3 regions of the Cellulosimicrobium sp. G4 BAM 1002 genome follow, and region 3 is predicted to be linked to each of the others. Evidence: predicted binding sites of a transcription regulator. Region 3 holds the regulator's gene; each other region holds the start of a gene.
What was found. Region 3 encodes Rex, which represses fermentation and respiration genes when NADH is low (regulators of the CRP and FNR family bind a similar motif). Its sites were predicted from a motif close to CTTGTGAANNNNTTCACAAG; they were not measured.
Positions count from the first base shown of each region.

Region 1: mqo (malate dehydrogenase (quinone)) is a predicted target of Rex. The motif match lies at 6,249-6,268, and genes of this name have one in related genera.
Region 2: adhE (bifunctional acetaldehyde-CoA/alcohol dehydrogenase) is a predicted target of Rex. The motif match lies at 2,401-2,420, and genes of this name have one in related genera.

Region 1 is NZ_CP182109.1:2,972,066-2,981,699, reverse strand. Features, by position in the region: gene ACMXGY_RS13530 (RNA polymerase sigma-70 factor) at 1-679, shown strand, start outside; gene ACMXGY_RS13525 (SCO4848 family membrane protein) at 666-884, opposite strand; gene ACMXGY_RS13520 (siderophore-interacting protein) at 1,061-1,903, shown strand; gene ACMXGY_RS13515 (fatty acid desaturase family protein) at 1,971-3,080, opposite strand; gene ACMXGY_RS13510 (helix-turn-helix domain-containing protein) at 3,235-4,188, opposite strand; gene ACMXGY_RS13505 (hypothetical protein) at 4,279-4,686, shown strand; gene mqo (malate dehydrogenase (quinone)) at 4,714-6,234, opposite strand; gene ACMXGY_RS13495 (maleylpyruvate isomerase family mycothiol-dependent enzyme) at 6,985-7,833, opposite strand; gene ACMXGY_RS13490 (pyridoxine/pyridoxamine 5'-phosphate oxidase) at 7,830-8,498, opposite strand; gene ACMXGY_RS13485 (TetR/AcrR family transcriptional regulator) at 8,495-9,070, opposite strand; gene ACMXGY_RS13480 (MFS transporter) at 9,164-9,634, shown strand, end outside.
Region 2 is NZ_CP182109.1:3,206,409-3,216,042, reverse strand. Features, by position in the region: gene ACMXGY_RS14520 (prolyl oligopeptidase family serine peptidase) at 99-2,312, opposite strand; gene adhE (bifunctional acetaldehyde-CoA/alcohol dehydrogenase) at 2,509-5,265, shown strand; gene ACMXGY_RS14510 (response regulator) at 5,347-6,096, opposite strand; gene ACMXGY_RS14505 (sensor histidine kinase) at 6,093-7,319, opposite strand; gene ACMXGY_RS14500 (M15 family metallopeptidase) at 7,515-8,102, shown strand; gene ligA (NAD-dependent DNA ligase LigA) at 8,150-9,634, shown strand, end outside.
Region 3 is NZ_CP182109.1:1,151,845-1,161,478, reverse strand. Features, by position in the region: gene ACMXGY_RS05250 (cytochrome c biogenesis CcdA family protein) at 1-615, opposite strand, end outside; gene ACMXGY_RS05245 (TlpA family protein disulfide reductase) at 720-1,361, opposite strand; gene ACMXGY_RS05240 (histidine phosphatase family protein) at 1,489-2,160, opposite strand; gene ACMXGY_RS05235 (MarR family winged helix-turn-helix transcriptional regulator) at 2,233-2,760, opposite strand; gene ACMXGY_RS05230 (YceI family protein) at 2,932-3,483, shown strand; gene ACMXGY_RS05225 (redox-sensing transcriptional repressor Rex) at 3,683-4,354, opposite strand; gene ACMXGY_RS05220 (glutaredoxin family protein) at 4,413-4,706, opposite strand; gene ACMXGY_RS05215 (HAD family hydrolase) at 4,756-5,619, shown strand; gene ACMXGY_RS05210 (30S ribosomal protein bS22) at 6,482-6,580, opposite strand; gene ACMXGY_RS05205 (acetoin utilization protein AcuC) at 6,796-7,980, opposite strand; gene ACMXGY_RS05200 (TrkH family potassium uptake protein) at 8,280-9,634, shown strand, end outside.

The sequences.
Region 1 (9,634 bases), 1.8 Mb from region 3:
CCTCGACCGACTGCGCGCGCTCCGGTCGCGGCGCGAGACGTACGTCGGCTCGTGGCTGCCGGACCCGCTCCTCACATCGCCCGACGCCGCGCTGCAGGTGGAGCGCGCGGAGGAGGTGTCGATGGCGCTGCTCGTCGTCCTCGAGACGCTCAGCCCGCTCGAGCGGGCGGTCTTCGTGCTGCGCGAGGTGTTCGACGTCCCCCACGACGAGGTTGCCCGGGCGCTCGACCGCACGCCCGACGCCGTCCGGCAGCTCGCGCACCGTGCGCGCGAGCACGTGCGGGCGCGCCGCCCGCGGTTCACCCCGCCCGACGATGCGCAGCGGGCCGCGGTCGAGCGGTTCATGGTCGCGTGCGCCACGGGAGACACGGCCGCGCTCGTCGAGATCCTCGCGCCGGACGTCGTCGTGGTGAGCGACGGCGGCGGCAAGGCACGCGCGGCGCTGCGGCCCGTCGCGGGCGCGGACAAGGTGGCGCGCATGCTCGTGGGTCTGTCCGCGAAGCCCGAGACGACCGCGATGGACTTCGAGCCTGCGCTCGTCAACGGCGCCCTGGGTGGCGTGTGGACCGTCGACGGGGAGCCGGCCATGGCGGCGACCGTCGAGTACGACGGCGAGCGCGTCGTCCGCGTCCTGCTGTTCCGGAACCCGGAGCGGCTGGCCGGGCTCAGACGAGCGTGAGGACGCCCAGCACCCCGACCGCCAGGGCGAGCGCGAGCGAGACCGCGATGAGCACGACGTGCACCGTGAGGAAGCGCGTCGCGCGTCCGTCGGCGTCGCGCGAGCGGGGGTCCTTGGCGATGCGCTGGAAGAAGCGCGGCCAGATGAGCAGGTTCCACCCGGCGGCGACGAGCAGGACGACGGACCAGGCGACGGGGAGCTCCACGCCTCGAGCATGACAGGTCGGGACCGCGCGGCGGGACCCGGCGTCGTCCGTCGGTTTGTGTGCTCGACCACATCGACGCGGTCGCTCCTGTGAGGTTAGCCTTGCCTCCGACCGCCGCGCCCGCGGCGGGTCGTCCCGCCCGGCCTCGGCGCCGGGCCGCCCGCGAGGAGCCCATCGTGGCCGCGTTCAAGATGGTCAAGCCGGTCGACGCCCACGTCGTCACGCTCGAGGTCGTGGGGTCGAAGCGCGTGAGCCCCAACGTCGTGCGCGTGACGCTCGGCGGCGAGGGCATGGACCACTTCACGCCGATGGGCTTCGACCAGTGGTTCCGGCTCTTCCTCACGCGCGACGACCAGGACGCGCTGAGCCTGCCGACCCGGACGTCGGGCCTGTGGTACGTCCAGTACCTCGCGACGCCCAAGGCGCGGCGCCCGTGGGTGCGCAGCTACACCGTGCGGGCCACGCGTCCCGACCTGGGGGAGCTCGACGTCGACTTCGTCGTGCACGGGGACGGCGAGGGCCCGGCGTCGTCGTTCGCCCTGACCGCCCAGCCCGGCGACCGCGTCGGCCTGCTCGACCAGGGCGTGGGCTACAACCCGCGGGTGCCGCACGACTGGACGCTCGTCGTCGCCGACGAGACGGGCCTGCCGGCCGTCGCGGGCATCTGCGAGTCGCTGCCCGACGACGCGCGCGGCCTCGCGATCGTCGAGGTCCCCGAGATGGCCGACACCCAGGACTTCCGCGTCCCGGCGGGTGTCGAGCTGCGCTGGATCGCGCGCGACGGACTCCCGGGCGCCCAGGCGGGCGCGGGCGACGCTCACGACGGGGTGCCCGGCCGCCTCGCCCTCGAGGCCGTCCGGTCCGCCGAGCTCCCCGCCGGGCCGGTCTACGCCTACGCGGTGGGGGAGTCCTCGCTCGCGACGGGCGTGCGCCGGCACCTGGTCAACGACCGTGGCGTGCCGAAGGCGCACGTCGACTTCGTCGGGTACTGGCGCCACGGGCAGGCGGCCTCGGCCTGAGCCGACGACTCTCGGGCGACCTGCCGCGCGGCGTCGGGCGGCAGGTCCCCGCTACGGTCGCGGGTGCTCAGACCTTGCGCAGCTGGTTGAACATCGGGCAGTCGAAGGGGTCGCGCGCGGACAGGCCCACGCGGTTGAGGTAGCGCACCACGATCCCGTAGGACTGCACGAGGCTCGTCTCCGTGTACGGCAGACCGAGGTTCGCGCAGTGCTCGCGCACGATCTCGCGCGCCCGCGCGAGGTGCGGCCGGGGCATGCTCGGGAACAGGTGGTGCTCGATCTGGAAGTTCAGCCCGCCCATGAGGATGTTCATCCACCAGCCGCCGCGGATGTTGCGCGACGTGAGGACCTGCTTGGACAGGAAGTCGATCTTGGCGTCCTCGGGGATGATCGCCATACCCTTGTGGTTCGGCGCGAACGAGGCGCCCATGTAGACGCCGAAGACGGCGAGCTGTACGCCCAGGAAGGCGAACGCCATGCCGAGCGGCAGGAACCAGAAGATCGCGCCGACGTAGAGCGACAGGCGCAGCGTGAGGATCACGAGCTCGTTGACCCGAGCCCGGACGTTGCCGCGCGCCCGGCCACCCGCGAGGAGCGAGCGGTATGCCTGGACGTGCAGGTTCAGGCCCTCGAGCGTCAGCAGGGGGAAGAACAGCCAACCCTGGTACCGGTTGATGACCGCACGGAAGCCCTTGGCGGCGGCCGCGTCCTCGTCGATGAAGACGACGACGTCCGGGTTGATGTCCGGGTCCTTGCCGCGCTGGTTGGGGTTGGCGTGGTGGCGGGTGTGCTTGTTCATCCACCACGAGTGGCTGATCCCCACGACGCCGTTGGCGAGCACGCGCCCGAGCCGGTCGTTCGCCGGTCCGGAGGTGAAGACCTGGCGGTGCGACGCCTCGTGCGCGACGAACGCGAACTGCGTGAAGATCAGGCCGAGCGCGCCGGCGATGAGGAGCTGGAACCACGAGTCACCGAGGAGCACGAAGCCCGCGACGGCCCCGCCGAGCGCCAGCGTGAGCACTGCGAGCATCCACAGGTAGTAGGCGTGGGTGCGGTGCAGCAGCCCGGCGTCACGGACCGTGCGTGACAGGGCGCTGTAGGTGCTCGTGACGGTCTTGCCGTCGTCGGTGCGGGGGCGGGTCGCCCGGAATCCCGGGCGTACGGTGGCTGAGGTCATGGACGTCCTCGCTGAGGTCGGTGTCGACTTCCCAGCCGCGGAGTTGAGCAGGTGCTCGTGGTGCAGATCACCCCACCCTACGGGACCGTAGGTTGCACGCGCGAGATGTGCACGTGAAGAAGCCGTGGGGGAGCCGTACTGCCCGTGCGGGAGCTCAGGCCGCGAAGCGGAACGTCTGGCGGTACTCCGTGGGCGTGATACCGACGGCTCGTCGGAAGTGGTGACGCAGGAGTGCCGCCGACCCGAGCCCGCAGCGGCGCGCGACCTCCTCGAGGTCCAGGCGCGTCTCCTCGAGCAGCGTCTGTGCGTGCGCGACGCGCTGCGACGTGAGCCAGGCGAGCGGGGTCGTGCCGGTCTGCGCGACGAACGAGCGTGCGAACGTTCGCTCGGACGTGTGCGCGCGCCGGGCGAGGTCGCGGACCGTCAGCGGCTCGTCGAGGTGCTCGGTCATCCACCCGAGCAGCTCGGCGAACGAGTCCTCCTCGCACTCGGGCACCGGGCGCTCGATGAACTGGCGCTGGCCGCCGTCGCGCTGCGGCGGCACGACCATGCGCCGCGCGATGGTGTTCGCGATCTTCGCGCCGAGCTCGCGCCGCACGAGGTGCAGGCACGCGTCGATCCCCGCCGCGGTGCCGGCGCTCGTGATGAGGTTGCCGTCGTCGACGAACAGCACGTCCGGGTCGATGTCGAGGCTCGGGTGCCGGCGCCGCAGCTCGTCGGCGTGCATCCAGTGGGTCGTGACGCGCCGTCCCTCGATCACGCCCGCTGCCGCCAGCACGAAGACGCCCGAGCACACGCTGAGCAGCAGGGCGCCGCGCTCGGAGGCCCGGCGGACGGCGTCGAGCACCTCGGGCGGGTAGTGCGACCCGATCCGGATCGCGGGCACCACGACGAGGTCGACGTCGTCGGTCGCGTCGAGACCGTGACCCGGGACGACCTGCGCCCCGACCGAGGTGCGCACCGGTCGACCGGCCTCCGGGCCGCACACGCGGAAGTCGAAGCGCGGGACGCCGTCCTCGCTGCGGTCGAGGCCGAACACCTCGCACACGACGCCGAACTCGAACGGGGCCAGGCCGTCGGACACGACGGCAGCGACGGAGCGCAACATGCAGCGCACGCTACGCCTGTGGCGGGATCTTGTCGAGAGGTGTCGGTTCTGCCACTCGTCGCTCCGCGGGCGCGGCGCGAGGGTGGGGTCATGGACATCTTCTGGGGTGTGGTGGCACTTCTCCTGGTCGTCGGCTCGACGACGGCGGCGCTCGCGGTGCGGCGCGAGGACCCGGCGCGGCCCTGGTTCCCCGCCGGGTCCGACGGCGCATGGCCGGGTGGCGACGCGTGGCACGGTCGGTCGGACCGGACCGTCCACGGCGAGCGCTGGGACCGCGACGCGCAGCGGCTCGACGCGGACCTGCGGGGAGCGGCGACGCAGCGGGATGTGCGGACGCCGTCGGTCGACCCGCACGAGGTCGCGGCCGAGCTCGTGCTGCGGCGCGTCGTGCCGAACCCCGCGGTGCGCGACGGCGTCCGCGGCGTACTTCCGGCCCCTGCCCGGCCGGCGCCTGGGGCACCGAAGGCGTCGTCGCGGCGCGCGCCCCTGGCGCGCTGACCACCCAGCCGGGAGAGGGGCGTCGGATCAGGCGCGCGAGCCGATCGCGTCCACGTCCGCGCCGCCGGTGAGCTGGTCGAGACCCTCGAGCTCCTCGGCCTCCCACGGCGCCTGGCCGAGGCTCGGGATCATCGTCGCGAGCTCCGGGCGCCACTTGGTGAAGCGGTTCGGGAAGCAGCGCTCCAGCAGGTCGATCATCGCTGGGACGGCGGTCGACGCGCCCGGCGAGGCGCCGAGCAGACCGGCGATCGAGCCGTCGGCGGCGGCGATGACCTCGGTGCCGAACTCGAGGACGCCCTTTCCGTCGGCGTCCTTCTTGATCACCTGGACGCGCTGGCCCGCGGTGATGGTCTCCCAGTCCTTCGGGTGCGCCGTGGGCATGAACGCCTGGAGGGCGGTGAACTTGGTCTCCGGGCTGGCGACGACCTGACCCACGAGGTACTGCGTGAGGTCCATGTTCTTCAGGCCGGCCCCGACCATGGAACCGAGGTTGTGCAGGCGCAGGGAGGTGAGCAGCCCGAGGTACTTGCCCTTCTTGAGGAACTTGGGGCTGAACCCGGCGTACGGGCCGAACATGAGGTAGGTCTTGCCCTCGACGACGCGCGTGTCCAGGTGCGGCACCGACATGGGCGGCGAGCCGACGTCGGCCTTGCCGTACACCTTGGCCTGGTGCTGCGCGACCAGCTCGGGGCTGTCGGTGCGCAGGAACTCGCCGCTGATCGGGAAGCCGCCATAGCCCTTGGCCTCGGGGATGCCCGCGGCCTGGAGCAGCGGCAGGGCGCCACCACCCGCGCCGACGAAAACGAACCGGGCCTCGACCGTCGAGCGGCGCTTCGGGGCGTTCCACGAGCGGTCCTTGACCGTCAGGCGCCAGCGGCCGTCCTTCGTCTTCCGGAGGTTCTTCACCTCGTGCTCGAGGTAGAGCTGCGTGCCCTGGGCGACGAGGTGGTCGACGAGCTGCTGCGTGAGAGCGCCGAAGTCGACATCCGTGCCGCTCGTCGCGCGCGTCGCCGCGACCGGCTCGTCACCGTCGCGCTCCGCGACGAGGAGCGGTGCCCACTCGGCGATCACGGCGGGGTCGTCGCTGAACTCCAGCTCGCTGAACAGCGGGTGCTGGCGCAGCGTCTCGAACCGACGCCGCAGGTAGTCGACGTTCTCCGCGCCGCGCACGAACGTCATGTGGGGCGTGCGGGAGATGAAGCTCGCGGGCTGCGGCAGCGCGCCCGTCGTGAGCAGGTGGTGCCAGAACTCGCGGGACACCTCGAACTGCTCGTTGATCTTCACCGCCTTGGTGATGTCGATCGAGCCGTCCGCCTTCTCCGGCGTGTAGTTCAGCTCGCACAGGGCGGCATGACCCGTCCCGGCGTTGTTCCACGGGTTCGACGACTCCTGCGCCACGGCGTCCAGGCGCTCGTAGATGCGCACGGTCCACGTGGGCTCCAGGACCTTGAGAAGAGCCCCCAGCGTGGCACTCATGATGCCACCGCCGATGAGGGCTACGTCGATCTGGTCTGCGCTGCTTGCGGGGTTGCTCGCTCGACTCGACACCCCTCGATTCTACGCTTGTGAAAGAGTGCACTAACTGTGCGGTGCATCACGGGCGTGCGTCACACTTTCGCAGGACGAACGTCCCGAGACCCAGTTCTGGAAGTCCTGAGCAACGTCCGCGGGACCGAGGTAGAACCGTGGTCGGCCGAGGTAGAACGGTGGTCGGCCGAGGTAGAACGGTGGTCGGCCGAGGTGGAACAGTGGTCGCGCGAGGTAGAACGGTGGTCGCGCGAGGTAGGACCGTGGTCGCGCGAGGTAGAACCGTGGTCGTGTCCGACGGCGCGTGGTCGGCTTGGGTGTCGGGGTGGGTGGGGGCGCTGCGTCTTCCATCCGCGCCGCTCGTTCCTCGCGGCGCTCCCGCCAGGCCCGACCACGACGCGGCGCCCCCACCCACCCCTCCCGGCGTCGTCTCGCCCTGGTCTCGGGTCACCTGGGCGGAACCCCGGTGGCGCGCCGAGCATGCGGTTGCGGTTCGTCCTGCGCGTCTGACGGGCGACAACCGCATGCCCGACTGGCAAGGACCGCATGGTCGCCACGAGCACGGCCGGCGCCGGCTCGCCCGGCACGGCCCGCGCCCGCCGTCGGCAGACCACAGTTCTACTTCGCGCGACCAGGGTTCTACTTCGCGCGACCAGGGTTCTCCCTCGGCGGGCCCGGGCAGCACCGAGTCCGCCCCGCACGCGGAACCGACCACGCGCCGGCCTGGGGAGCCGACCACGAGCCGTCCGCGACCCGAGCAGCCGCGGGTTGCTACCTGGGCGGGGAGTAGGGGGAGGGCCAGGGGCCGACATCTGGGAGGGGGACCGGCTCGCCTGCGCGCCGGGCGACCGGCTCGACGTCGGGCGTGCGGCCCGCGAGCCAGGCGGCGACGTCGGTGAGTCGCCCGCGGACGACGGTGGTGCGGTGGTCGTCGGGTTCGAGGACGCTGCGGAGCCCTGCCGGCCCGACGGCGAGGGCGGCGGTGTGACTGTCCACGTCGTCCGGCACCGCGTCGTCGAGGAGCTCGACCACGACGTCGTCGGACAGGCGGACGCCGAGGAAGTCGAGGAGGTGGAGGCCGAGCGCGCGCGGCCAGGTGTCGAGGCCGAGGCCCGCGTCGAGGTCGGCCGCGTGGATTCGCGCCTCGCGCCACCACGCGACGAGCGCGTCGACGACGGTCCCGTCGCGGTACGTCACGGGCGCCGTCCATCCGGGCGACCCCGGCTCGGGCCATGCGGCGTCGAGGCGGTCGGCGAGCGCCTGGAGCGCGGCCACGTGCTCCGCGACCGTGCGGCGAGCACCCGCCTGGATGCCGGTCTCGCGGCCCGCCGCTCCGCCGTCGTACACCTCGACGAGCTCGCTGCGCGCCGCGTGCTCCGCCTGGCGGGCCATCGCCTCGCCGATCGCGGTGACGTGCGCGAGCACGTGGCTGCGGGACCAGCCGGGCAGGCTCGACGGTCCGGCGAGAGCGCGCGCCGGTGAGGGCACGTCGGCGGGGCTCGGCTCGAGCGGCGAGTCGTCGAGGGCGCGCGTCGCGGTGGTCACGGCGGCGAGTGCCGCGCGCGCGTCACGGCGAACCTCCTCGACGTCCGGCACGGCGACGAGGTGGGGGTCGGTCACGGCCACAGGAGCTCCTTGGTCCAGGGGGAGGGCGCGTCGGTCGACGCGGTGTAGCGCAGGCGGGTCTGTCCGGCGCCGGACGACGCCCAGAACTCGACGCTCGTCGGCTCGAGCGCGTACGCCGTCCAGGCGTCGAGGACGAGGCCGGGCTCGGCGCGGACACGGGCGAGCGCGGCGTCCCACGCCACCCTGTAGGCGTTGCGCGACACGAGCGGGGCGCTCTGCGGGCCGGCGAGCGCGGTGGCGCGGGAGAGGTCGGAGCGCGCGAGGAAGTCGGCAGCGGACGCCTCGGACCCGAGGGGGACGACGGGGCCGCGCACCCGGACCTGTCGGCCGCGCTCGCGCCAGAGGAAGGTCAGGGCGGCGTTCGGGTTCTGCGCGAGCGCCACGCCCTTCGGCGAGTCCGCGCGCGTCGCGAACTGCCAGCCGTCGCCGCCCACGTCCTTGAGGATCAGCGTCCGGGCGTCCACCCGGCCGCTCGCGTCGGCGGTCGACAGCGTCGCCGCGTGCGGTGCGGGGAGCCTGGCGTCGATCGCGTCGTCGAGCCAGTCGACGAAGAGCGGGACCGGGTCGTCCGGTGCCGCGTCGACGTCGAGGCCGGGCAGGTCGGTGCCGAAGACCGGCAGGGCGCGCAGGCGGTCACGCAGGGACGGGGTGCCGGTCATGCGTCCTCCTCGGGGCTGGTCGTGCCGGGGTCGAGCAGCGCGACGAAGCCGCGGGCCGCGGCGGCCATCGCGTCAGGGTCGTCGAGGGCGCGGGCGAGGACGTACCCGCCCTGCACGACGGCGACGGCGGCGTGCGCGCGGTCGCGCGCCGCGTCGTCGGGCAGGCCGTCCGCGACGAGGACGGCGGCCGCGAGGTCGACGAGCCCGCGGAAGTAGTCACGGACCTCCGCGGTGAGCGTCGCGTCGTCCATGACGGCCTGGTCGCTCACGAGGCGGCCCACCTTGCACCCGGCGAGCGCGGGACGCGGCCGCTCCAGGTAGCGCACGAGGCGTTCGACGGCGGTCCCACCGGCGTCGAGGTCGCGGCGCGCGGCGTCGAGCGCGGTGGTCGTCGTCGCGTGCACCGCGGCCACCGCCAGGTCGTGCTTGGTGGGGAAGTGGTGGTAGAGGCTGCCCTGGCCCACGCCGCTCGCGGTGAGGACCTGGCGCGGGCTCGTCGCGCCGACGCCCTGGGCCCAGAAGAGCTCCTCCGCGGCGGCGACGAGACGCTCGCGGGCGTCGGTCGTCGTCATGACCGCCACCATACCTACCTCTAGGTATGGTGGCGAGCCAGACGCGCGTCCGCCTGGCCGTCACACACCCGACCGGCGCTCGGTCGGTACGGCATGAGAGTCGAGTCGTACGGTAGGTCGGTGACGGTGCAGCAGCGGGTGCTGGTGGTGGCGGTCCTCGCGTCGTTCGTGTCGTTCCTCGACGGCTCGGTCGTCAACGTCGCGCTGCCCGCGATCTCGGAGGAGCTCACGACGGGCCCGGTCACGGGGCTCGCGCTCCAGCAGTGGGTCGTCGACGCCTACATGATCACGCTCGGTGCGTTCATACTCCTCGCCGGGTCGTTGTCCGACGTGCACGGCCGCCGTCGGATCATGGCGATCGGCCTCGTGGGCTTCGCGGTGACCTCCGTCGCATGCGCGGTCGCCCCCGACGGCCTGGTGCTCGTCGTGGCACGCGGCCTGCAGGGCGTGGCGGGTGCCCTGCTCGTGCCGAGCTCGCTGGCCATGATCATCTCGACCTTCGACGGCGAGCGGCAGTCGCGCGCGATCGGCTCCTGGACGGCGTGGACGAGCACGGCGTCGCTC
Region 2 (9,634 bases), 2.1 Mb from region 3:
GACCACAAGCTGCCCGACGCACCCCAAGCACCGACGCCGCCCCACCCGCGGACCCGACCACGGACCGCCCGACGCAGCCCGAACACCGACGCCAGGCGTCAGGCGAGGCGTTCGGTGAGGAAGCGGTAGTGCACTGCTGCCATGTGGGCGGCCTGGGCGTTGTTCGCGGCGCCGCCGTGGCCGCCCTCGATGTTCTCGTAGTACGTGACGTCCTTGCCCTCGCCGAGCATCTTCGCGGCGAGCTTGCGCGCGTGGCCGGGGTGGACGCGGTCGTCCTTGGTCGACGTCGTGAAGAGCACGGGCGGGTACTCGCGCTCGGCGTCGAACAGGTGGTACGGCGAGAACGTGCGGAGGAACTCCCACTGCTCAGGGTCGTCCGGATCGCCGTACTCGGCGGCCCACGACGCGCCCGCGAGGAGCTTCGTGTACCGCTTCATGTCGAGCAGCGGGACGCCGACGATGACGGCCGCGAAGAGGTCCGGGTACTGGGTGAGCATGTTCCCCGCGAGCAGGCCACCGTTGGACCGGCCTTCCGTGCCGAGGTGCTCGTGCGTGGTGATGCCTCGGGCCATGAGGTCGCGCGCGACGGCGGCGAAGTCCTCGTACGCGCGGTGGCGGTCTGCCTTGAGCGCGGCCTGGTGCCATGCGGGGCCGTACTCGCCGCCGCCGCGGATGTTCGCGACGACATACACGCCACCTTGGGCGAGCCACGCCCGGCCGAGCGCGCCGGAGTAGCCGGGGGTCAGGGAGATCTCGAACCCGCCGTACCCGTAGAGGAGCGTCGGCGCGCGGCCGGGGCCGCCCGGCTCGCCGTTCCCGCCCTCGGTCTCACCGCCGCCGTCCGGCGCACCGGTCACGAGGTCGGCCCGGCCGACGACGAAGTACGGCACGCGCGTGCCGTCGTCGGACGTGGCGAAGTGCTGGGCGACGCTCATGCCGGACGCGTCGAAGAACGCCGGGTTGGACTTGAGGACCTCGGGCTCGCCCACGTCTCCCGCGTGCTCGCCGAGCGACAGGAGGGACAGCGTCGTGGGGGTGAGGTAGTCGGTCGTGACGAGCCAGAGGTCGTCGGTGTCGACCGGGTCGACCGCGCCGACGGCGACGGTGCCGAGCTCGGGCAGGCCGCCGAGGGGCGTGCGCTCCCACGGCGCGTCGGCCGCGGCGTCGGCGGCCCCGAGGTCGGGCGGGGTGAGCACGTGCAGCCGGTTCTTCACGTCGTCGAGGACGTTGACGACGAGGTGGTGACGGGTCCAGGTCGCGCCGGCGAGCGACGTCGTCGGGGTGGGCTCGAAGAGCACGGCGAAGCCTCGGTCACCGGCGAGGAAGTCCTCGAACCGGGCCGCGAGCAGCGAGCCCGCCCGGTACGTGCTCCCGCCGACGGTCCAGTCGTCGCGCAGCTCGACGAGCATCCACTCGCGTCGCACGCCGACCTCGGCCGAGTCGGGCACGTCGATCTTCGTCAGGCGCTGCTCGGCGGTGCCGGGGTGCTCGGCGAGGTAGAGCTCGTCGGAGTAGAACGCCTTGGAGCGGTGCACGAAGTCGCGCTCGAAGCCCGGGGTGTGCGACCGCCAGGCCGAGATGTACATGTCCTCGTCGGTGCCCTCGTAGACCGTCGTGGCCGCCTCGAGCGGGGTGCCGCGCCGCCAGAGCTTCACGACGCGCGGGTAGCCCGACGGCGTGAGCGAGCCATCCCCGAAGTCGGTGTAGACGTAGACGGTGTCGGCGTCGACCCAGCCGAGCGCGCCCTTGGCCTCGGCGCGGTGGAAGCCGCCGTCGGCGGGCTCGACGAAGCGCTTCTCGACGAGGTCGAACTCGCGCGTGACGTCGGCGTCGGAGCCGCCGGGGGAGAGCTCGACGAGCGCGTGCCGCCACGGCGCGCCGGCGGCGAGCTGCTCCGGCGTGGGACGCAGGACGGACGCCCCGTGCCAGACCCAGCTCTCGCCCTCGGCCGCTGCGAGCGCGTCGAGGTCGAGCACGGTCTCCCAGTCGGGGGCGTCCGTGCGGTAGGAGTCGAGGGTGGTACGACGCCAGACGCCGCGCTCGTGCCGGGCGTCGCGCCAGAAGTTGTAGTAGTGCTCGCCGATCTTCGAGACCTCGGGGATCTTCGCGTCGGAGTCGAGCACCTCGCGGATCGCCGCCTCGGTGGCGGCGAACTCGTCTGCTGCCTCGAGGGTGTGCGCGACCTCGGCGTTGCGGGCGCGCACCCAGGTGAGGGCCTCGTCGCCGTCGACGTCCTCGAGCCAGAGATAGGGGTCGTGAGGTGCGTCGTCGTGCCCGGGCGTCGTCGTGGCGGTGGTCTGCTCGGCGGTCATGGTCACCCACCCTACGGCGCACCAGGCCCGGCGGGACCAAAGACCTGTGTTCGGGGCGACACCCCGTAGCGCTTGTTCGCCGTGGTGCCTTGTGAAAACATTCACAAGTAGTCAGACCGCCGAAGGAGCCGGGGCAACCGGCCTCGGCACACCCGCGGCCCGCACGCCCGGCGAGGCCGGGCACCGGAGGGGACGCATGAGCGCGAAGGGCGCCAGCACGAAGGTCGGAGGCACGGACGCGGCTCGTACGGACGAGACTCGCACCCGCACGACGGAGGAGATCGACGTCCTCGTGGAGCGGGCGCGCAAGGCTCTCGACCAGTACATGGGCCTCACGCAGGAGGACGTCGACCGCATCGTCCTCAAGGCGTCGGTCGCCGGCCTGAGCAAGCACGGTCACCTCGCGCAGATGGCCGTCGCGGAGACCGGCCGCGGGGTCTTCGAGGACAAGGCGACGAAGAACATCTTCGCGTGCGAGCACGTGCCGAACTCGATGGCGAACCTCAAGACCGTCGGCGTGATCGGCCGCGACGCGCTCACGGGCGTCGTGGAGATCGCCGAGCCGGTCGGGGTCGTGTGCGCCGTGACGCCGGTGACCAACCCGACGTCGACGACGATCTTCAAGTCGCTCATCGCGCTCAAGACGCGCAACCCCATCGTCTTCGCCTTCCACCCGAGCGCGCAGCGCAGCTCCGCGGAGGCGGCGCGCATCGTGCGCGACGCCGCGGTGGCGGCCGGCGCGCCGGACGACTGCATCCAGTGGGTCGAGCACCCCTCGATCGACGCGACGAGCACGCTCATGCACCACCCGGGCGTCTCGCTCATCCTGGCCACGGGCGGCAACGGCATGGTCCGCGCGGCGTACTCCGCGGGCAAGCCCGCGCTCGGCGTCGGTGCGGGCAACGTCCCCGCGTACGTCGAGAAGAGCGCCGACCTCGGGCGCGCGATCAACGACGTCGTCATGTCGAAGTCGTTCGACAACGGCATGGTGTGCGCGTCGGAGCAGGCGCTCATCCTCGACGACGCGATCTACGACGACGCGATGCGCGAGCTCGACCGTCTCCACGCCTACCGGGCGACGCCCGCCGAGAAGGCGATGCTCGAGCGGCTCGTCTTCGGGGTCGAGGCCACGGGGGCGAACTGCGCGGGTGCGAAGCTCAACCCGAAGGTCGTCGGCCAGTCGCCCGTGTGGATCGCGCGCGAGGCCGGGTTCGAGGTGCCCGACGACACGTCGATCATCCTCGCGGAGATCGACGACGTCGGCCCGCACGAGCCCCTGAGCCGCGAGAAGCTCACGCCCGTCCTCGCCGTGCTCCGGGCGCGGGACACCGAGCACGGCGTCACGCTCGCCGAGCGCATGGTCGAGCTCGACGGCCTGGGCCACTCGGCCGCGATCCACACGTCCGACGAGGCGCTCGTCGAGCGGTACGGTTCGCGCGTCAAGGCGGTGCGCGTGCTGTGGAACAGCCCGACGTCGCTCGGCGGCATCGGCGACATCTACAACGCGCTGCTCCCGTCCCTGACCCTCGGGTGCGGCAGCTACGGCGCCAACTCGGTGTCGAACAACGTGTCCGCGGTCAACCTCATCAACGTCAAGCGGATCGGTCGGCGCAACAACAACATGCAGTGGTTCAAGGTCCCCGCGAAGACGTACTTCGAGCCGAACTCCATCCAGTACCTCGCGCAGATGCGCGACGTGCACCGCGTCACGATCGTCACCGACAAGGTCATGAGCCGCATCGGCGTCGTCGACCGCCTGCTCGACGTCCTCGCGCGCCGCGAGGAGAAGGTCGCGATCCAGATCATCGACTCGGTCGAGCCCGAGCCGAGCGTCGGCACGGTGAACCGCGGGGCCGAGTCCATGCGCGAGTTCCAGCCGGACACGATCGTCGCGATCGGCGGCGGCTCGCCGATGGACGCGGCGAAGGTCATGTGGCTGCGCTACGAGCACCCGGAGATCGAGTTCTCCGACATGCGCGAGAAGTTCTTCGACGTGCGCAAGCGCGCCTACAAGTTCCCCGAGCTCGGGGGCCGCGCCAAGCTCGTGTGCATCCCGACGTCGTCGGGCACGGGTGCGGAGGTGACGCCGTTCGCGGTGATCACGGACGAGGAGACGGGCTTCAAGTACCCGCTCGCCGACTACGCGCTCACCCCGACGGTCGCGATCGTCGACCCGGTGCTCACGGAGACGATGCCGGCGAGGCTCGCCGCGGACTCGGGGTTCGACGCCCTGACCCACGCGACCGAGGCGTTCGTCTCGGTCTACGCGAACGACTTCACCGACGGGCTGTGCCTCCAGGCGATCAAGATGGTCTTCGAGAGCATCGAGGAGTCGGTGACGCTCGGCTCGTCCGCGCCGAAGGCCCGCGAGCGGATGCACAACGCCGCGACCATCGCGGGCATGGCGTTCGGGTCGGCGATGCTCGGCATCGTCCACGCCATGGCGCACACCGTGGGCTCGACGTTCCACCTCGTGCACGGGCGGACCAACGCGGTGCTCCTGCCGCACGTGATCCGGTACAACGGGCAGGTGCCGACCAAGCTCACGAGCTGGCCGAAGTACGAGCGGTACGTCGCTCCCGAGCGGTTCCAGGAGATCGCGAAGCACCTCGGCCTCCCGGCGTCCACCCCGGAGGAGGGCGTCGCGTCGTACGCGCGGGCGGTCGAGGAGCTGCGCGCGAAGGTCGGCATCGAGGCGTCGTTCGCGGCGCAGGGCGTCGACGAGGCGGCGTTCATGAGCCGCCTCGACGAGCTCGCGCTGCGGTCCTTCGAGGACCAGTGCGCCCCCGCCAACCCGCGGATGCCGGTCCTCGAGGACATGCGCGACATCCTCGTGGCCGCCTACCGCGGCTCCAGCCGCGAGGAGGTGCGGGCCGACCGCCTCGCGGCGGCCCCCGGACCGCAGGACGGGCAGGCGGCGACGCCGCGTGCCGAGACCGTGGCGGCCGGCTGACCCTTCCCGGCACCACCACCGACCCGGTGCCCGACGGCGCGACGCCCCTCCCGCCGTCGGGCACCGTCATGCTCGGGACGGTCAGTCGTGCGCTCCCGGGCGGACGAGACCGGCCTCGTAGGCGAGGATGACGAGCTGCACGCGGTTCGTCAGACCGACCTTGGTGAGCAGCGACCGCACGTGGCTCTTCACGGTGGCCTCCGTGAGGTGGAGCTCGGCGCCGACCTCGCGGTTCGACAGCCCGCGCGCGACGGCGAGCAGCACCTCGCGCTCGCGCGGGGTGGCCGCGGCCAGGCCGCGGACGGGGCTCCGGGCCGCGCCGGGTGCGGCGTCGTCGGGCGCGAGCGGTGCCTGCCGGGCGAGCTCGACGTACGTCGAGATGATGCGCCCGGTCACGGCCGGGTCGAGCAGCGAGTCGCCCGCCCGGACGCGGTGCACAGCGTCGACGAGCGTCTGCGGGTCGGCGTCCTTGAGCAGGAACCCCGCCGCGCCGGCGCGCAGCGCGCCGTACACGTACTCGTCGTCGTCGAACGTCGTGAGCACGAGCGTGCGGACCCCGGCGAGGTCGGGGTCGGCGACGATGCGCGCCGTCGCCTCGATCCCGTCGAGCCGGGGCATGCGCACGTCCATGAGCACGACGTCGGGACGCAGCGCGCGCGCCATGGACACCGCCGTCTCGCCGTCGCCCGCCTCGCCCACGACGGTCACGTCCGGCTCGTTGTCGAGGATCATCCGCAGCCCGAGGCGGATCGTCGCCTGGTCGTCCACGACGACGACGCGCACCGGCGCAGCGGTCGCCTCCACCGCGCCCGGCAGGTCGGGGGCGCTCACGCGTCCACCTGCGTCGGGATCCACGCGTCGACGGCCCAGCCGCCCTTCCCGTCGGGTCCGGCGATCAGCGCGCCGCCGGCGGCGAGCGCGCGCTCGCGCATGTTCGTGAGGCCGTGGCCCACCCGGTCTCCCGAGGTCGGCAGGGGCGGCCCGGCGTCGTGCACCCGCACGAGCAGCCGCTGGTCGTCGTGGGACACGGTCACGACGACGTCGCGCGCGAGGGAGTGGAGCAGCACGTTGGTCAAGGCCTCCTGGGCGATGCGGACGACGGCGAGGCCCGACCCGGCGCTCGTCGTCGGCCAGGGGTCGGGCAGGGTGAGGTCGACGACGCGGCCCGCGTCGCGCAGGCGGCGGGCGGCCGCCCGCAGCTCGTCGGGGGCCTGCTCGGCGGCGGGGGTCGGGGCGAGCGCGGCCGTGCCGCCGTCGGCCTCGGTGCCCCGGCGCAGCACCTGCACGACCGAGCGCATCGCGGTGAGGGCCTGCTTGCCCTCGTCGCTGATCCAGCGCACCGCGTCGGCCGGGGCGTCCGGCTGGTTCGCCGCGACGCGGTCCGCGGCCTGCGCCCGCACGACGATCGCCGACATGTGGTGCGCGACGACGTCGTGCAGCTCGCGCGCGATGCGCGTGCGCTCGGCGAGCACCGCACGCTCGGCCAGCTCGGCCTGCAGCGCCTGGAGCTCCGCGTTGCGCTCGCGCAGCCGCTCCGACGTCACGGCGAGCCGCCGGAAGAAGTAGCCCGCTGCGGTCGCCCCGAGCACGAGCGCGACGACGACCACCACGTCGGACGGCGATCGCGTCACCCAGAGCCAGCCGGGGTCGAACGGGTAGGGCGGCAGGGCGAGCCGCGGGCGCTCGGAGAGGAGCAGGGAGAACGCCGACAGGCCGCCGGCGATGCCCGCGAGCGGCCACGGGACCGCCCCCGACCGCGTCGCGGCGAACCCTGCGACCATGAGCGGCACGACCTCGAAGTAGGACTGGAACGTCCAGGGCAGGCACAGCGGGTACACCATCGCCGTCGCCCAGAAGAGCGGTCCCGGGGCGACGCGCCGCACCGCGAGGGTCACCACGATCCAGGCGCCGACCCAGTGGTAGGACTCGATCGAGCGGGGGTACCAGTAGTCGCCGCGCTGCAGGACCGTCACGACCGAGAACCACACGACGCCCACCGACAGGGCGACCGCGAGGTCCTGCGCCCAGACGGGCAGACGGGTCGGAGGGGGCACGCGTCCACCGTAGCCGGGGGCCGTCCGGACCGGCACCGCCCGGAGTGGGTACGTCACCGTCCCGGTCTCCGCCCCAGGGCGGAACGACGTCGGGCCGTGGTGGGACCCTGGACGCCCGGGTGCACCGGACGGCGGGGGCGAGGTGCCGCCGTCGGGTCGATGTGGCGGCGGCACCCGGACGGCGAGCCTCGGACCATGACCACGACACCTCTCCAGCCGCGCCCCCCGGTCCGCCACCTCCCCGCCCGGGGGCGACGCCGCCGTGCCCGACGCGCGGTCCTCGTCCTCGCGGCGATCGCCGCCGGGGGCGTCACGGCGGGCGCGGTCCACGTCCTGCGCGCGGCGTCCGACGAGGGCGGCTCCGCGTCGGCGGTCGCGTCGTCCACCGCGGGGGGGACCGCGGCGACCGGGCTCGACCCCGAGCTCGAGCGGCGCTTCCACGAGGCGCGCGCCGCCGCGGACGCCGACGGCGTCGAGCTCACCCTCACCTCGGGCTGGCGCACCGCCGCCGAGCAGCAGGACCTCGTCGACGCGTCGCTCGAGCGCTACGGGTCGGCCGCGGAGGCGCACCGCTGGGTGCTGCCGCCGGAGACGTCGGAGCACGTCGCGGGCCTGGCGATCGACGTCGGACCGACCGACGGCGCGCTCTGGCTCGAGCAGCACGGGGCGGACTTCGGTCTGTGCCGCACCTACGCGAACGAGCTGTGGCACTTCGAGGCCGTGATCGAGCCTGGTGGCACGTGCCCGCCGATGCACGAGGACGCCTCCCACGGGTGGGGGTGATCGCCCAGCGGGAGACGGATGTCGGCGGTCCGCGCGATGATGTCCCGGTGAGCGAGAGCACCCCCGCGACGTCCGCCCCGACCACCCCGACCACGACGGAGCCGGACGCCCCCGAGCCGGCGTCGGCCGCCGGGCTCGACGAGGCCGCCGCCCAGCGGCGCTGGGCCGAGCTCGTCGCGCAGATCGAGGCGGACCAGCGCGCGTACTACGAGGAGGACCAGCCGGTCTCCTCCGACGCCGAGTACGACGCCCGGATGCACGAGCTCCAGGCGCTCGAGGCGGCGCACCCCGCGCTCCAGACGCCCGAGTCGCCGACGCAGCGGGTCGGCGGGCGCGCCGCCGCGGGCTTCGCGACGGTCCAGCACCTCGAGCCGATGCTCTCCCTCGACAACGCCTTCAGCGAGGAGGACCTCGCGGCCTGGGCGGCACGCGTGCACCGCGACCTCGGGGTCGGCACGGACGCCGGCGTCGAGTACCTGTGCGAGGTCAAGATCGACGGCCTCGCGATCGCGCTGCTCTACGAGAAGGGGCGGCTCGTGCGGGCCGCGACGCGTGGCGACGGGCGCACGGGCGAGGACGTCACGGCGAACGTCCGCACGATCACGTCGATCCCGCAGCGTCTGGCGGGCGACCCGGGGACCCACCCGGACGTCATCGAGGTCCGGGGCGAGGTGTTCATGGGCGTCGCGGACTTCGCGGCCCTGAACGAGCGGCTCGTGGCCGCCGGCCAGGACCCGTACGCGAACCCGCGCAACACCGCGGCGGGGTCGCTGCGGCAGAAGGACCCGGCCGTGACCGCGAGCCGCAACCTGCGCATGTACGCGCACGGGGTGGGTGCGCTGCAGTGGGAGGCGGGCGAGCACGCCGAGCTCGCACGGCAGTCCGACGCCTACACGCTGCTCGAGCAGTGGGGCGTGCCGGTCTCGCCGCACAACCGCGTGGTCCGCGGCCTCGACGAGGTCATGGACCGCATCGGGTACTTCGGCGAGCACCGGCACGACATCGAGCACGAGCTCGACGGCATCGTCGTCAAGGTCGACGAGCTCGCGCTGCAGCGACGGCTCGGTGCGACCAGCCGCGCGCCGCGCTGGGCGATCGCCTACAAGTACCCGCCGGAGGAGGTCAACACCCGCCTCCTCGCGATCCAGGTCGGCGTCGGGCGCACGGGCCGTGCGACCCCCTACGCGGTGATGGAGCCCGTCAAGGTCGCCGGGTCCACGGTGCGCCAGGCGACGCTGCACAACCAGGACGTCGTCAAGGCCAAGGGCGTGCGCATCGGCGACATGGTCGTGCTGCGCAAGGCGGGCGACGTCATCCCGGAGATCCTCGGCCCGGTGGCGGCGCTCGCGGACGACGGGTACCCGCGCGAGGACTTCGTCATGCCCGCGGACTGCCCGGAGTGCGGGACGCCCCTGCGCCCCATGAAGGAGGGCGACGTCGACCTGCGCTGCCCCAACGCCGAGTCGTGCCCGGCGCAGGTGCGCGGGCGCGTCGAGCATGTCGGCTCGCGTGGCGGGCTCGACGTCGAGGTG
Region 3 (9,634 bases):
CATGCGCTGCGAGCTCTGCAGCCCGAGCGCGATGAGCAGGAACGGGACCCCGAGGCCGATGCAGTACGCGATGCCGAGGACCGCGCCGCGTCCCGCCGACGCCTCGCTCAGCGAGAGCGCCTGGACGGCGACGAGCGTCGGCCCGAGGCAAGGCGTCCAGCCGAGGCCGAACACGATCCCGAGCAGCGGCGCACCCCACAGGCCCGCCTGCGGGCTGAGGTGCAGCCGGCGCTCGCGCTGGAGGAACGGCACCGCGCCCATGAACGCGAAGCCCATGAGGATCACGACCACGCCCAGCACGCGCGTGATGACGTCCTCCCAGCGCACGAGGTGCACCCCGACGGCACCGGCGGCGAACATCAGCGCGACGAACACGAGCGTGAACCCCGCGACGAACAGGCCGACCCCGGCGAGGACCCGGCCCCGGCTCGGGGCGGCGGTCTGGGTGCGCGTCGCCGTCGTGCCGGACGTGCCCCGCGAGCCGCGCCCGCCCCCCGCGTTCGCGGCGGCCATCCCGCTCACGTACCCCACGTAGCCGGGCACGAGGGGGAGCACGCACGGCGACGCGAAGGACACGAGCCCGGCGAGCACCGCGACGGGCAGTGCGAGCAGCATCGAACCGCTGAAGACGGTCGTGGCGAACGTGTCGCCGACGCTCGTCGCGGCGACCGCGGGGACGACGGCCGGGACGGCAGCGAGGGACGGGAGGACGGGCACGGTCAGCCGGCCGCCTCGTCCTCGGCCAGCACGTCGTCGACGAGCGCGGTGAGCGTCGAGCCCTCCGCGAGCCCGATGACGCGCGCCGCGACGCGGCCCTCGCGGTCGAGCACGACCGTCGACGGGACCGCCTGGAGCGGCACGGTGCCGGACAGGGTCGCGACGACCTCGCCGCTGCGGTCGTCGATCGACGGGTACGGGACCTCGAAGCGGCGCTGGAACGCCTGGGCGGCGCCGGCCTCGTCGGTCGTGTTGATGCCGAGGACCTGCACGCCGTCGTCGGCACGGTCGTTCGCGAGCGCCACGAGGTCGGGCGCCTCGGCGCGGCACGGCGCGCACGCCGCGTACCAGGTGTTGAGCACGACGACGTCGCCGAGCCACGCGCCCGTGTCGACGGCCTCGCCCTCGTAGTCGGTGCCCGTCAGCGTGACCGCGTCCCCGCGGTCGTCGGCGTCCCAGGTCCGCACGGACCCGTCACCGGACACGTACCCCTGCCCGACGACGTCGGTCGTGGCGCCGGAGTCCTGGGCGCACGCGGACAGGGTGAGCGCGGTCAGCGCGACCGCGGCGGCGGCGAACCCGCGACGGGCGGGTACCCGGGGAGGCGCGGGGCGCGCGCGTCGCGCGCGAGGCCAGGCGGTCACGACGGCATCACGGGACGCACCCTGCCCGCAGTTCCTGGGCGCCACCTGGGAGACGTGACGGCCGTCACGCGCAATCCGGGCGGTTCGGGCGCTGCGTCTCGGAGCGAGCCGTCCGGCATGACCGATCTCACGCTCCGGAGACGGTCGCGGCCCCCGGGAGGAGGTCGGCGACCGGCTCGGTGTAGTGGAGACCGACGAGGCGCTCGTCCTCGAAGTGCAGCGACGTGAGGGACGCGAGGGAGCACTCTCGCTTGCGCGGGTCGTGCCACAGGCGGCGGTTCTCGTAGCCCAGCCGCGTGAGCCACACCGGCAGCTGGTGGCTCACGAGGAGCGCCTCGTGCCCGGCTGCCTTCTCGCGCGCGTCGACGACGGCAGCCTGCATGCGGGCCACCTGCTCGACGTACGGCTCGCCCCACGACGGCCGGAACGGGTTCCACAGGAAGCGCCAGTGCTGCGGGTGGCGCAGGGAGCCGTCGCCCACGCCGAAGGTCATGCCTTCGAAGTGGTTCGCCGCCTCGATGAGGCGGTCGTCGGTGCCGAGCTCGAGGCCGAAGGCCTCTGCGGCGGGGGCCGCCGTCTCCTGGGCACGCTGGAGCGGGGAGGCCGTGACGACGACGAGGTCCGCCCGGGGCCGCGAGGTCCCGTCCGGGCCGGGCTCGCCCGCGAGGTGGGCGGCGACACGGCGGGCCATCTCGTGGCCGCGCTCCGAGAGGTGGTAGCCGGAGATCCGTCCGTAGAGGACGCCGTCAGGGTTGTGGACCTCGCCGTGGCGCAGGAGGTGGACGATGGTGGAGACCATGGGCACCAGTGTCCCGCACTCCGCGCGGCAGCACCGCACCCGGACGGCGAGCCGACCGGGGACCTCCCGCGGTCAGGCCTCCCGATCCTGCTTGCACGCCTCGGCGACGACGGCCATCGCCTCGCCGAGCGCCTGGAACTGCTCGGGAGTCAGCACGTCGACCATGTACCGGCGGACGGCCGCGACGTGGGTCGGCGCGGAGGCGACGAGGACGCGGTAGCCCTCGGCCGTCATCTCGCAGTTGACGCCGCGCCGGTCGCCCGTGCTCGCCGAGCGACGCACGAGCCCGCGCGCCTCCATGCGCGCGACGGTGTGGGTCACCCGGCTCCGCGAGCGCGCGAGCCCGTCGGCGAGGGCGGACATGCGCAGCGTGCGGTCAGGGCTCTCCGAGAGGCGCACCAGCAGCTCGTACTCGTTGAGGGACACCGCGGACCGCTCCTCGTGGTCCCGGCCGAGCGCCTCGATGAACCGCACGGTGCCGTCGAGGTAGGCACGCCACAGGCGCTGCTGATCGGCGTCGAGCCACCGGGGCTCGGCGCCGGTCACGAGATCCGTGGCGGGGCGTCCGGTCGCCGACGTCTCGACGTCGTTGCTGGTCATGAGGTCCTCGGGCGGTGCATAGGGTCCTGTCGTTCGGTTGACGGGGCGTCATGGGCATTCTTCCATCCTGCTGGGAATAGATGGCGCGACCGCGTATGTTGATACCGCCGTACGAAGTTGAACCTTCAACCAGTTTGCGTCCCGCAGGGACCACGACCTCCAGGAGCACCCATGGCCACGTCGCTGCCCGCCGGCCTCACGACCGGAACCTACGCCCTCGACGCGTCGCACTCGCACGCGGCGTTCACCGTCCGTCACGCCGGCATCTCCAAGGTGCGCGGGACGCTCGCCATCACGAACGGCTCGATCACGGTCGGCGACGACCTCGAGTCGACGTCCGTGACCGCCGAGCTCGACGCCGCCTCGGTCAGCACCGGTGACGAGAACCGCGACAACCACCTGCGCAGCGCGGACTTCTGGGACGCAGAGAACAAGCCGACGTGGACGTTCACGTCGACGAGCATCACGGGCGACGGCGACGACTACGTCGTCGTGGGCGACCTGACCATCAACGGCGTGACCAAGCCCGTCGAGCTCGAGACCGAGTTCGCCGGCACCGCGACCGACCCGTTCGGCAACCCGCGCGCCGGGTTCGAGGCCTCGACCGAGATCTCCCGCAAGGAGTTCGGCCTCACCTGGAACGCCGCCCTCGAGACCGGCGGCGTGCTCGTCGGCGACAAGATCAAGATCTCGCTCGACGTCTCGGCCATCAAGCAGGCCTGACGCCGAGCCCGGCCCCCAGCCGGGCAACCGTCGCCCCCCCCCCCCCCCGGCAGGGGCGCCGCCCGAGAGGCCGCGTGCATGAGCACGCGGCCTCTCGCCGTACCCACACCTCCGCAGAGCGGTGCGCCGGCAGGTGACGAGACCGGCGTGCCCGCGTCGGGCCCACCAGAGGACTGGGCAGGCGCCTACCGCGCGCGACTTACTCCCGGGCCTCGGCGAGGGCCCGTGCCTGCGAGTGGAACGCGAGGATCTGCAGCTCGCTGCCGACGTCCACGCCGCGCACGTCCACGTCCGGCGGGACCTGCAGCGCGCGCGGCGCGAAGTTGAGGATCTCCCGCACGCCCGCCGCGACGACGCGGTCCGCGACGGTCTGCGCGTGCGCGGCGGGAGTCGCGAGGACCACGATCGTCACCTTCTCGCGCTCCACGACCTCCTCGAGCGAGTCCACGTGCTCCACGACGATCCCGGCGGCCCGCGTCCCGACGACGTCCGCCGACGCGTCGAGGAGCGCCGCGACGTGGAACCCCCGCTGCTCGTACCCCGAGTAGTTCGCGAGCGCGTGCCCGAGGTTGCCGATGCCGACGATGGCGATCCGGTGCTCGTCCACCAGCCCGAGCGCCTCGGTGATGTACTGCGCGAGCGAGTCCACGTCGTAGCCCACGCCACGGGTGCCGAACGACCCGAGGAACGACAGGTCCTTGCGCAGCTGCGCCGGGCCCACGCCCGACAGCTCCGCGAGCTCGACCGACGACGTCGTCGTCACGCCGCGCGCCACGAGGTCCCGCAACGCCCGGAGGTACGACGGGAGCCGCGCCACCGTCGCGCTGGGGATACCCGGCGCCGTCACCTCACCGACAACCTGCTCAGCCACCGTCACCACCGTTGTCCTGGGACCGTCCTCGTCGACGGTCGCTCCTCGTTCGTGCCGATCATCCCAGGTCGGCGCGTGCGCCCGAAATCCTGCCCACGGCGCGTGCGAGCCGACGCGCGTCCACGCGCCAGAAGCCCTGCTGGACCCCCCGGACCGTCACCACCGGGACGTACTCGCCGTACTGCTCGCGCACCGCCGGATCCGTCGCCGGGTCGTCCAGGTCGACCTCCGCCCAGGCGACCCCCGCCTCGGCGCACACTGCCTCGACGACGACCCGGGCGTCGTCGCACAGGTGGCACCCCTGCCTGCCGTACAGGAGGACGGGCGGGGTCGGCTGCTCCGGGGTGCTCACGTCCCCAGGGTACGAGGGCACGGTGGTACGACGGCATAGAGTGGAGGGCATGGCGACGTCGAGCGGTCCGGGCCCCTCCCGGACCCCCGGGACGCACCGCGCCACCCAGGACGCGCCAGCCCCCGCGCACCGCACCGCCGCGTTCTTCGACGTCGACAACACGATCATCCGCGGCGCGTCGTCGTTCCACCTCGCGCGCGCCCTGTACCAGCGGGAGTTCTTCTCGACCGGCGACCTCGTGCGCTTCGCCGTCCACCAGGCGCGCTACCTCCTCTTCGGCGAGAACAAGCAGCAGATCGACCGCATCCGCTCCCGCGCCCTCGCGCTCATCGCCGGCCGCTCCGTCGCCGAGGTCACCGCCATCGGCGAGGAGGTCTACGACACGGTCCTCTCCCTGCGCATCTACCCCGGCACGCGCCGGCTCATCGACGAGCATCTCGCCGCAGGGCACCAGGTGTGGCTCGTCTCCGCGACCCCGGTCGAGATCGGTGAGCTCATCGCACGCCGCCTCGGCGCGACCGGCGCGCTCGGGACCGTCGCCGAGCACGAGGACGGGTTCTACTCCGGGCGGCTCGTCGGCGACATGATGCACGGGCGCGCGAAGGCGGCCGGCGTGCGAGCGCTCGCCGAGCGCGAGGACCTCGACCTCGAGGGGTCGTACGCCTACGGCGACTCGCTCAACGACGTGACGATGATGGAGGCCGTCGGGCATCCCTGCCCGATCAACCCCGACGCCCGGCTGCGCCGTCACGCGCAGGACGTCGGCTGGCCCATCCGCGAGTTCCGTGGCCGGCGGCGTCGCGTCGCCCGCAGCAGCATGCGCACCGCGAGCTGGGCCGGCGCCGCGTGGGCCGCGGCACTCGTCCTGCGGTCGGTACGGCGCGCCGTCGACCGCCGGATCTCCCGCCTCTGACCGCACCTCCGCCGAGGGAGAACCCCGGTCGCGCGGGGGGTCGAACCGTGGTCGGCCGAGGTAGAACCGTGGTCGCGCGAGGTAGAACCGTGGTCCGCCGAGGTAGAACCGTGGTCATGTCGGACGGCGCTTGGTCGGGTTGGGTGTCGGGGTGGGTGGGGGCGCCGCGTCTACCATCCGCCGCTCGTTCCTCGCGGCTCCCGCCAGGCCCGACCACGACGCGGCGCCCCCACCCACCCCTCCCGGCGTCGTCCCACCCCGGTCGGTGCTCACCCGGGCGACCGCCCCCCGGGTGCTGCGCCGAGCATGTCGTTGCGGCTCGTCCTGAGCACGTGACGGGCGAGAAGCGCATGCTCGACGGGCCGTGACCGCATGGTCGCCACGAACGCGGGCCGCACCGCCTCGGCTGGCAAAGCCCCACGCCCTCCGTCGCCGTCGCCACTGACGCGACCACGGTTCTACTTCGGCGACCACGGTTCTACCTCGACGGACCTGGTTCTACTTCGTGCGACCACGGTTCTACCTCGGCGGGTCCGGGACCAGTCGTCCGCCTGGGTGGGGTGGTGGCTGAGCGGGTGGGGCGGCGTCGGATGCGAAGGGCGTCAAGGCCGCGCTCCCAAGACCCCCGCCCGACGGACCACGGTGACGGCGCGGACAGCCCGAGCACCGACGCCGCCCCGCACGCGAACCCGACCACGAGACCGCCCAACCCAGCCCGAGCACCGACGCCGCCCCGCACGCGGACCCGACGATGCGGGCTAGAGACGCACGCGGCGCGAAAGTGCCGGAGACGGGGCGAGCCCGGTCCCTCGAGGAGGGGCCGGGCTCGCGGTCGTCGTGCGCGTTCAGGACGCGCGCGACGTCACTTCTTGTTACGACGCTGGTGACGCGTCTTGCGAAGCAGCTTGCGGTGCTTCTTCTTGGCCATGCGCTTGCGGCGCTTCTTGATGACGGAGCCCATACGGTCCTCGCAATGCTCGAGCGGCGTGTCGGTCGGCGACCGGTCGACCGGCCGCGTGTGGTCCACGGTTGATCGGGGCGCCCGGCGTCCACGAGGGCGCTCGAGCCGACCAACACGAGAGAAATCCGCCCCCTAGACTACCCGCTCGCGCCCGTGCCCCGTGACGCAGGGTGCGGGAACCAGCGTGAACTGCCGCTCGCTGACCGCGTCAGGCGTCAGTCGAAGTGCGGGTCGAGCCCGAGGAGGGGGAAGACCGCACGTCGGGTGGCGACGACAGCGCGGTCCACGTCGTCGTCCGGGTCGAACCCGTCGCGCCAGCGACGCACGTCGACGGGCGGCCCGAACTCGAGCGGCGCGTCGAAGCCCGCCACCTCGGCGACGCGCGCACGCCAGTTCTCGGGAAGGTGCGTGCCCGCGGTCACGGGCCGGTGCACGACCTCCCCCACGACGGCCGACCACACGAGCGGGACGACGCGTGCGATCGCGTACCCGCCCCCTCCGAGCGCGAGCCAGCGCCCGCCCGTGAGCTCGTGCGCCAGCGCGTGCACCTGCGCCAGCGCGGTGCGCTGCGCGTCGACCGACACGTCGAGGTCGGACAGCGGGTCGTCGCCGTGCGCGTCGCAGCCGTGCTGGGTGACGAGGACGTCGGGCCGGAAGGCGCGCAGCACGGGCGGCACGACGGCGTCGACGGCGCGCAGCCAGCGAGCGCCGTCGGTGCGACGCGGCAGGGCGACGTTGACCGCCGACCCCTCCGCGTGCGGGCCGCCGACGTCCGTCGGGTGCCCGGTCCCGGGGAACAGCGTCGCGCCGCTCTGGTGCACGGAGACCGTCAGCACGCGCGGGTCGTCCCAGAACATCTCCTCGACGCCGTCCCCGTGGTGCGCGTCGAGGTCCACGTACGCGACCCGCTCGACGCCGTCGTCCAGCAGGCGCCGGATCGCGACCGCGGCGTCGTTGTACACGCAGAAGCCCGACGCGGCCCCGGCCTTCGCGTGGTGCATCCCGCCGGCGACGTTCACCGCGTGGACCACGCGGCCGGCCGCGATCGCTCCCGCGGCCTCGTACGACCCGGCGACGATCCGCGCGGCCGCCTCGTGCATGCCCGGGAAGACGGGGTCGTCCTCGGTGCCGAGGCCGCGGCGCTCGTCGGGGGTCCCGGTCGTGGACGCGGCACGCACCGCCGCGACGTAGGCGGGCTCGTGGACGAGGGCCAGGACGTCGTCGGCAGCGGGCGCCGGCGCCACGACCTCGACGTCGTGCCCGTCGGAGCCGCCCGCGCCGTCAGTACCGCCGAGGAGCCCGAGCGCCTCCACGAGCCCCATCGTGAGCTCGAGGCGCGTCGGTGCCATGGGGTGTCCCGGCCCGAAGTCGTAGCTCAGGAGCTCCGGGCTCCACACCATGCACGAGCCGGGCGACCGACCCGGATCGGCGCCGGGTGCCGTCCGCGAGGACGGCGCGGCCGCCGTCGACGACGAGGGTGCGGCCGGCGACGACGAGGGCTCGGTCGTGGGCATGGCTCACCGTAACGCCCGACGGCGGACGCCCGCCCGGGGCGACCGGCCGCCGGACGGGCACGCCGCGACGCACGTCCGTGTACCCGGCCGCACCGTCGAGGAGGCATGATGTCCCGGCGCCGGAGCGGCGACATGACGGGTCCCGGTGCCCGTGGCAGAGTGACGCGAGTGGTGAGGGAGGCTCCATGCCGACGAGCATGACCGGGCGCCTGTTCAAGGGGCGGGAGATCGTCGACCGCCTCGCCCGGCAGTCGCCCGCGCGCCTCGCCGTCACGGTGTTCGCCGGCGTCATCGCGCTCTTCACGGCGCTGCTGCTCGCCCCCTGGGCGACGGCGAGCGGCCGCAGCGCGCCGTTCGTCGACGCGCTGTTCACCGCGACGTCGGCGGTGTGCGTCACCGGTCTCGTCGTGGTACCCACCGGCACGTACTGGTCGACGTACGGCCAGGTCGTCATCCTGATCGGCATCAAGATCGGTGGCCTCGGCGTCATGACGCTCGCGTCGATCCTCGGGATGGCGGTCTCACGCCGGATCGGGCTCACGCAGAAGCTCCTCACGGCGTCGGAGACCAAGACGACGCGGCTCGGCGAGGTCGGCTCCCTCGTCCGCGTCGTCATCATCACCTCGACGGCCCTCGAGCTGCTCATCGCGCTCCTGCTCTTCCCGCGCTTCCTCGTCCTCGAGGAGACCGTGGGCGAGGCGGCGTGGCACGGCATCTTCTACGGGATCTCGGCGTTCAACAACGCGGGCTTCGTCCCTACCGAGCACGGCCTGATGCCGTACGTCGGGGACTGGATGCTCTGCCTGCCGATCGTCCTCGGCGTGTTCATCGGGTCGCTCGGCTTCCCTGTGATCCTCAACGTCCTGCGCAGCCGCCGTCGGGCGGACAAGTGGAGCCTGCACACGAAGCTCACGCTGACGATGAGCGGGGTGCTGGTGGTCGTCGGCACGGTCCTCTTCGCCGCGCTCGAGTGGACGAACAAGGGGACTCTCGGCCCGCTCTCGTTCGGTGAGAAGCTCCTCGCGTCCCTGTTCGCGGGCGTCATGCCGCGCTCGGGCGGGTTCTCGACCGTCGACACGGCCAACATGCACGAGGCGAGCTGGCTCATCACCGACGCGCTGATGTTCGTCGGCGGCGGTTCCGCGTCGACCGCCGGCGGCATCAAGGTCACGACCCTCGCGGTCATGCTCATCGCCATCGTCTCGGAGGCCCGCGGCGACCGCGACATGGACGCGTTCGGACGGCGCATCCCGCGCGACACGCTGCGCCTCGCCGTCGCGGTGTCGTTCGTCGGCGCGACGGCGGTCCTCCTGTCGAGCCTGCTGCTCCTCGAGATCACCGGCGAGTCGCTCGACGTCATCCTCTTCGAGACGATCTCGGCGTTCGCGACCGTCGGCCTGAGCACGGGCATCACGCCCGAGCTGCCCGACGCGGGCAAGTACGTGCTCGTCGCGCTCATGTTCGTCGGGCGCACCGGCACCATGACGTTCGCCGCCGCGCTGGCCCTGCGCGACCGGCGCCGCATCGTGCGCTACCCCGA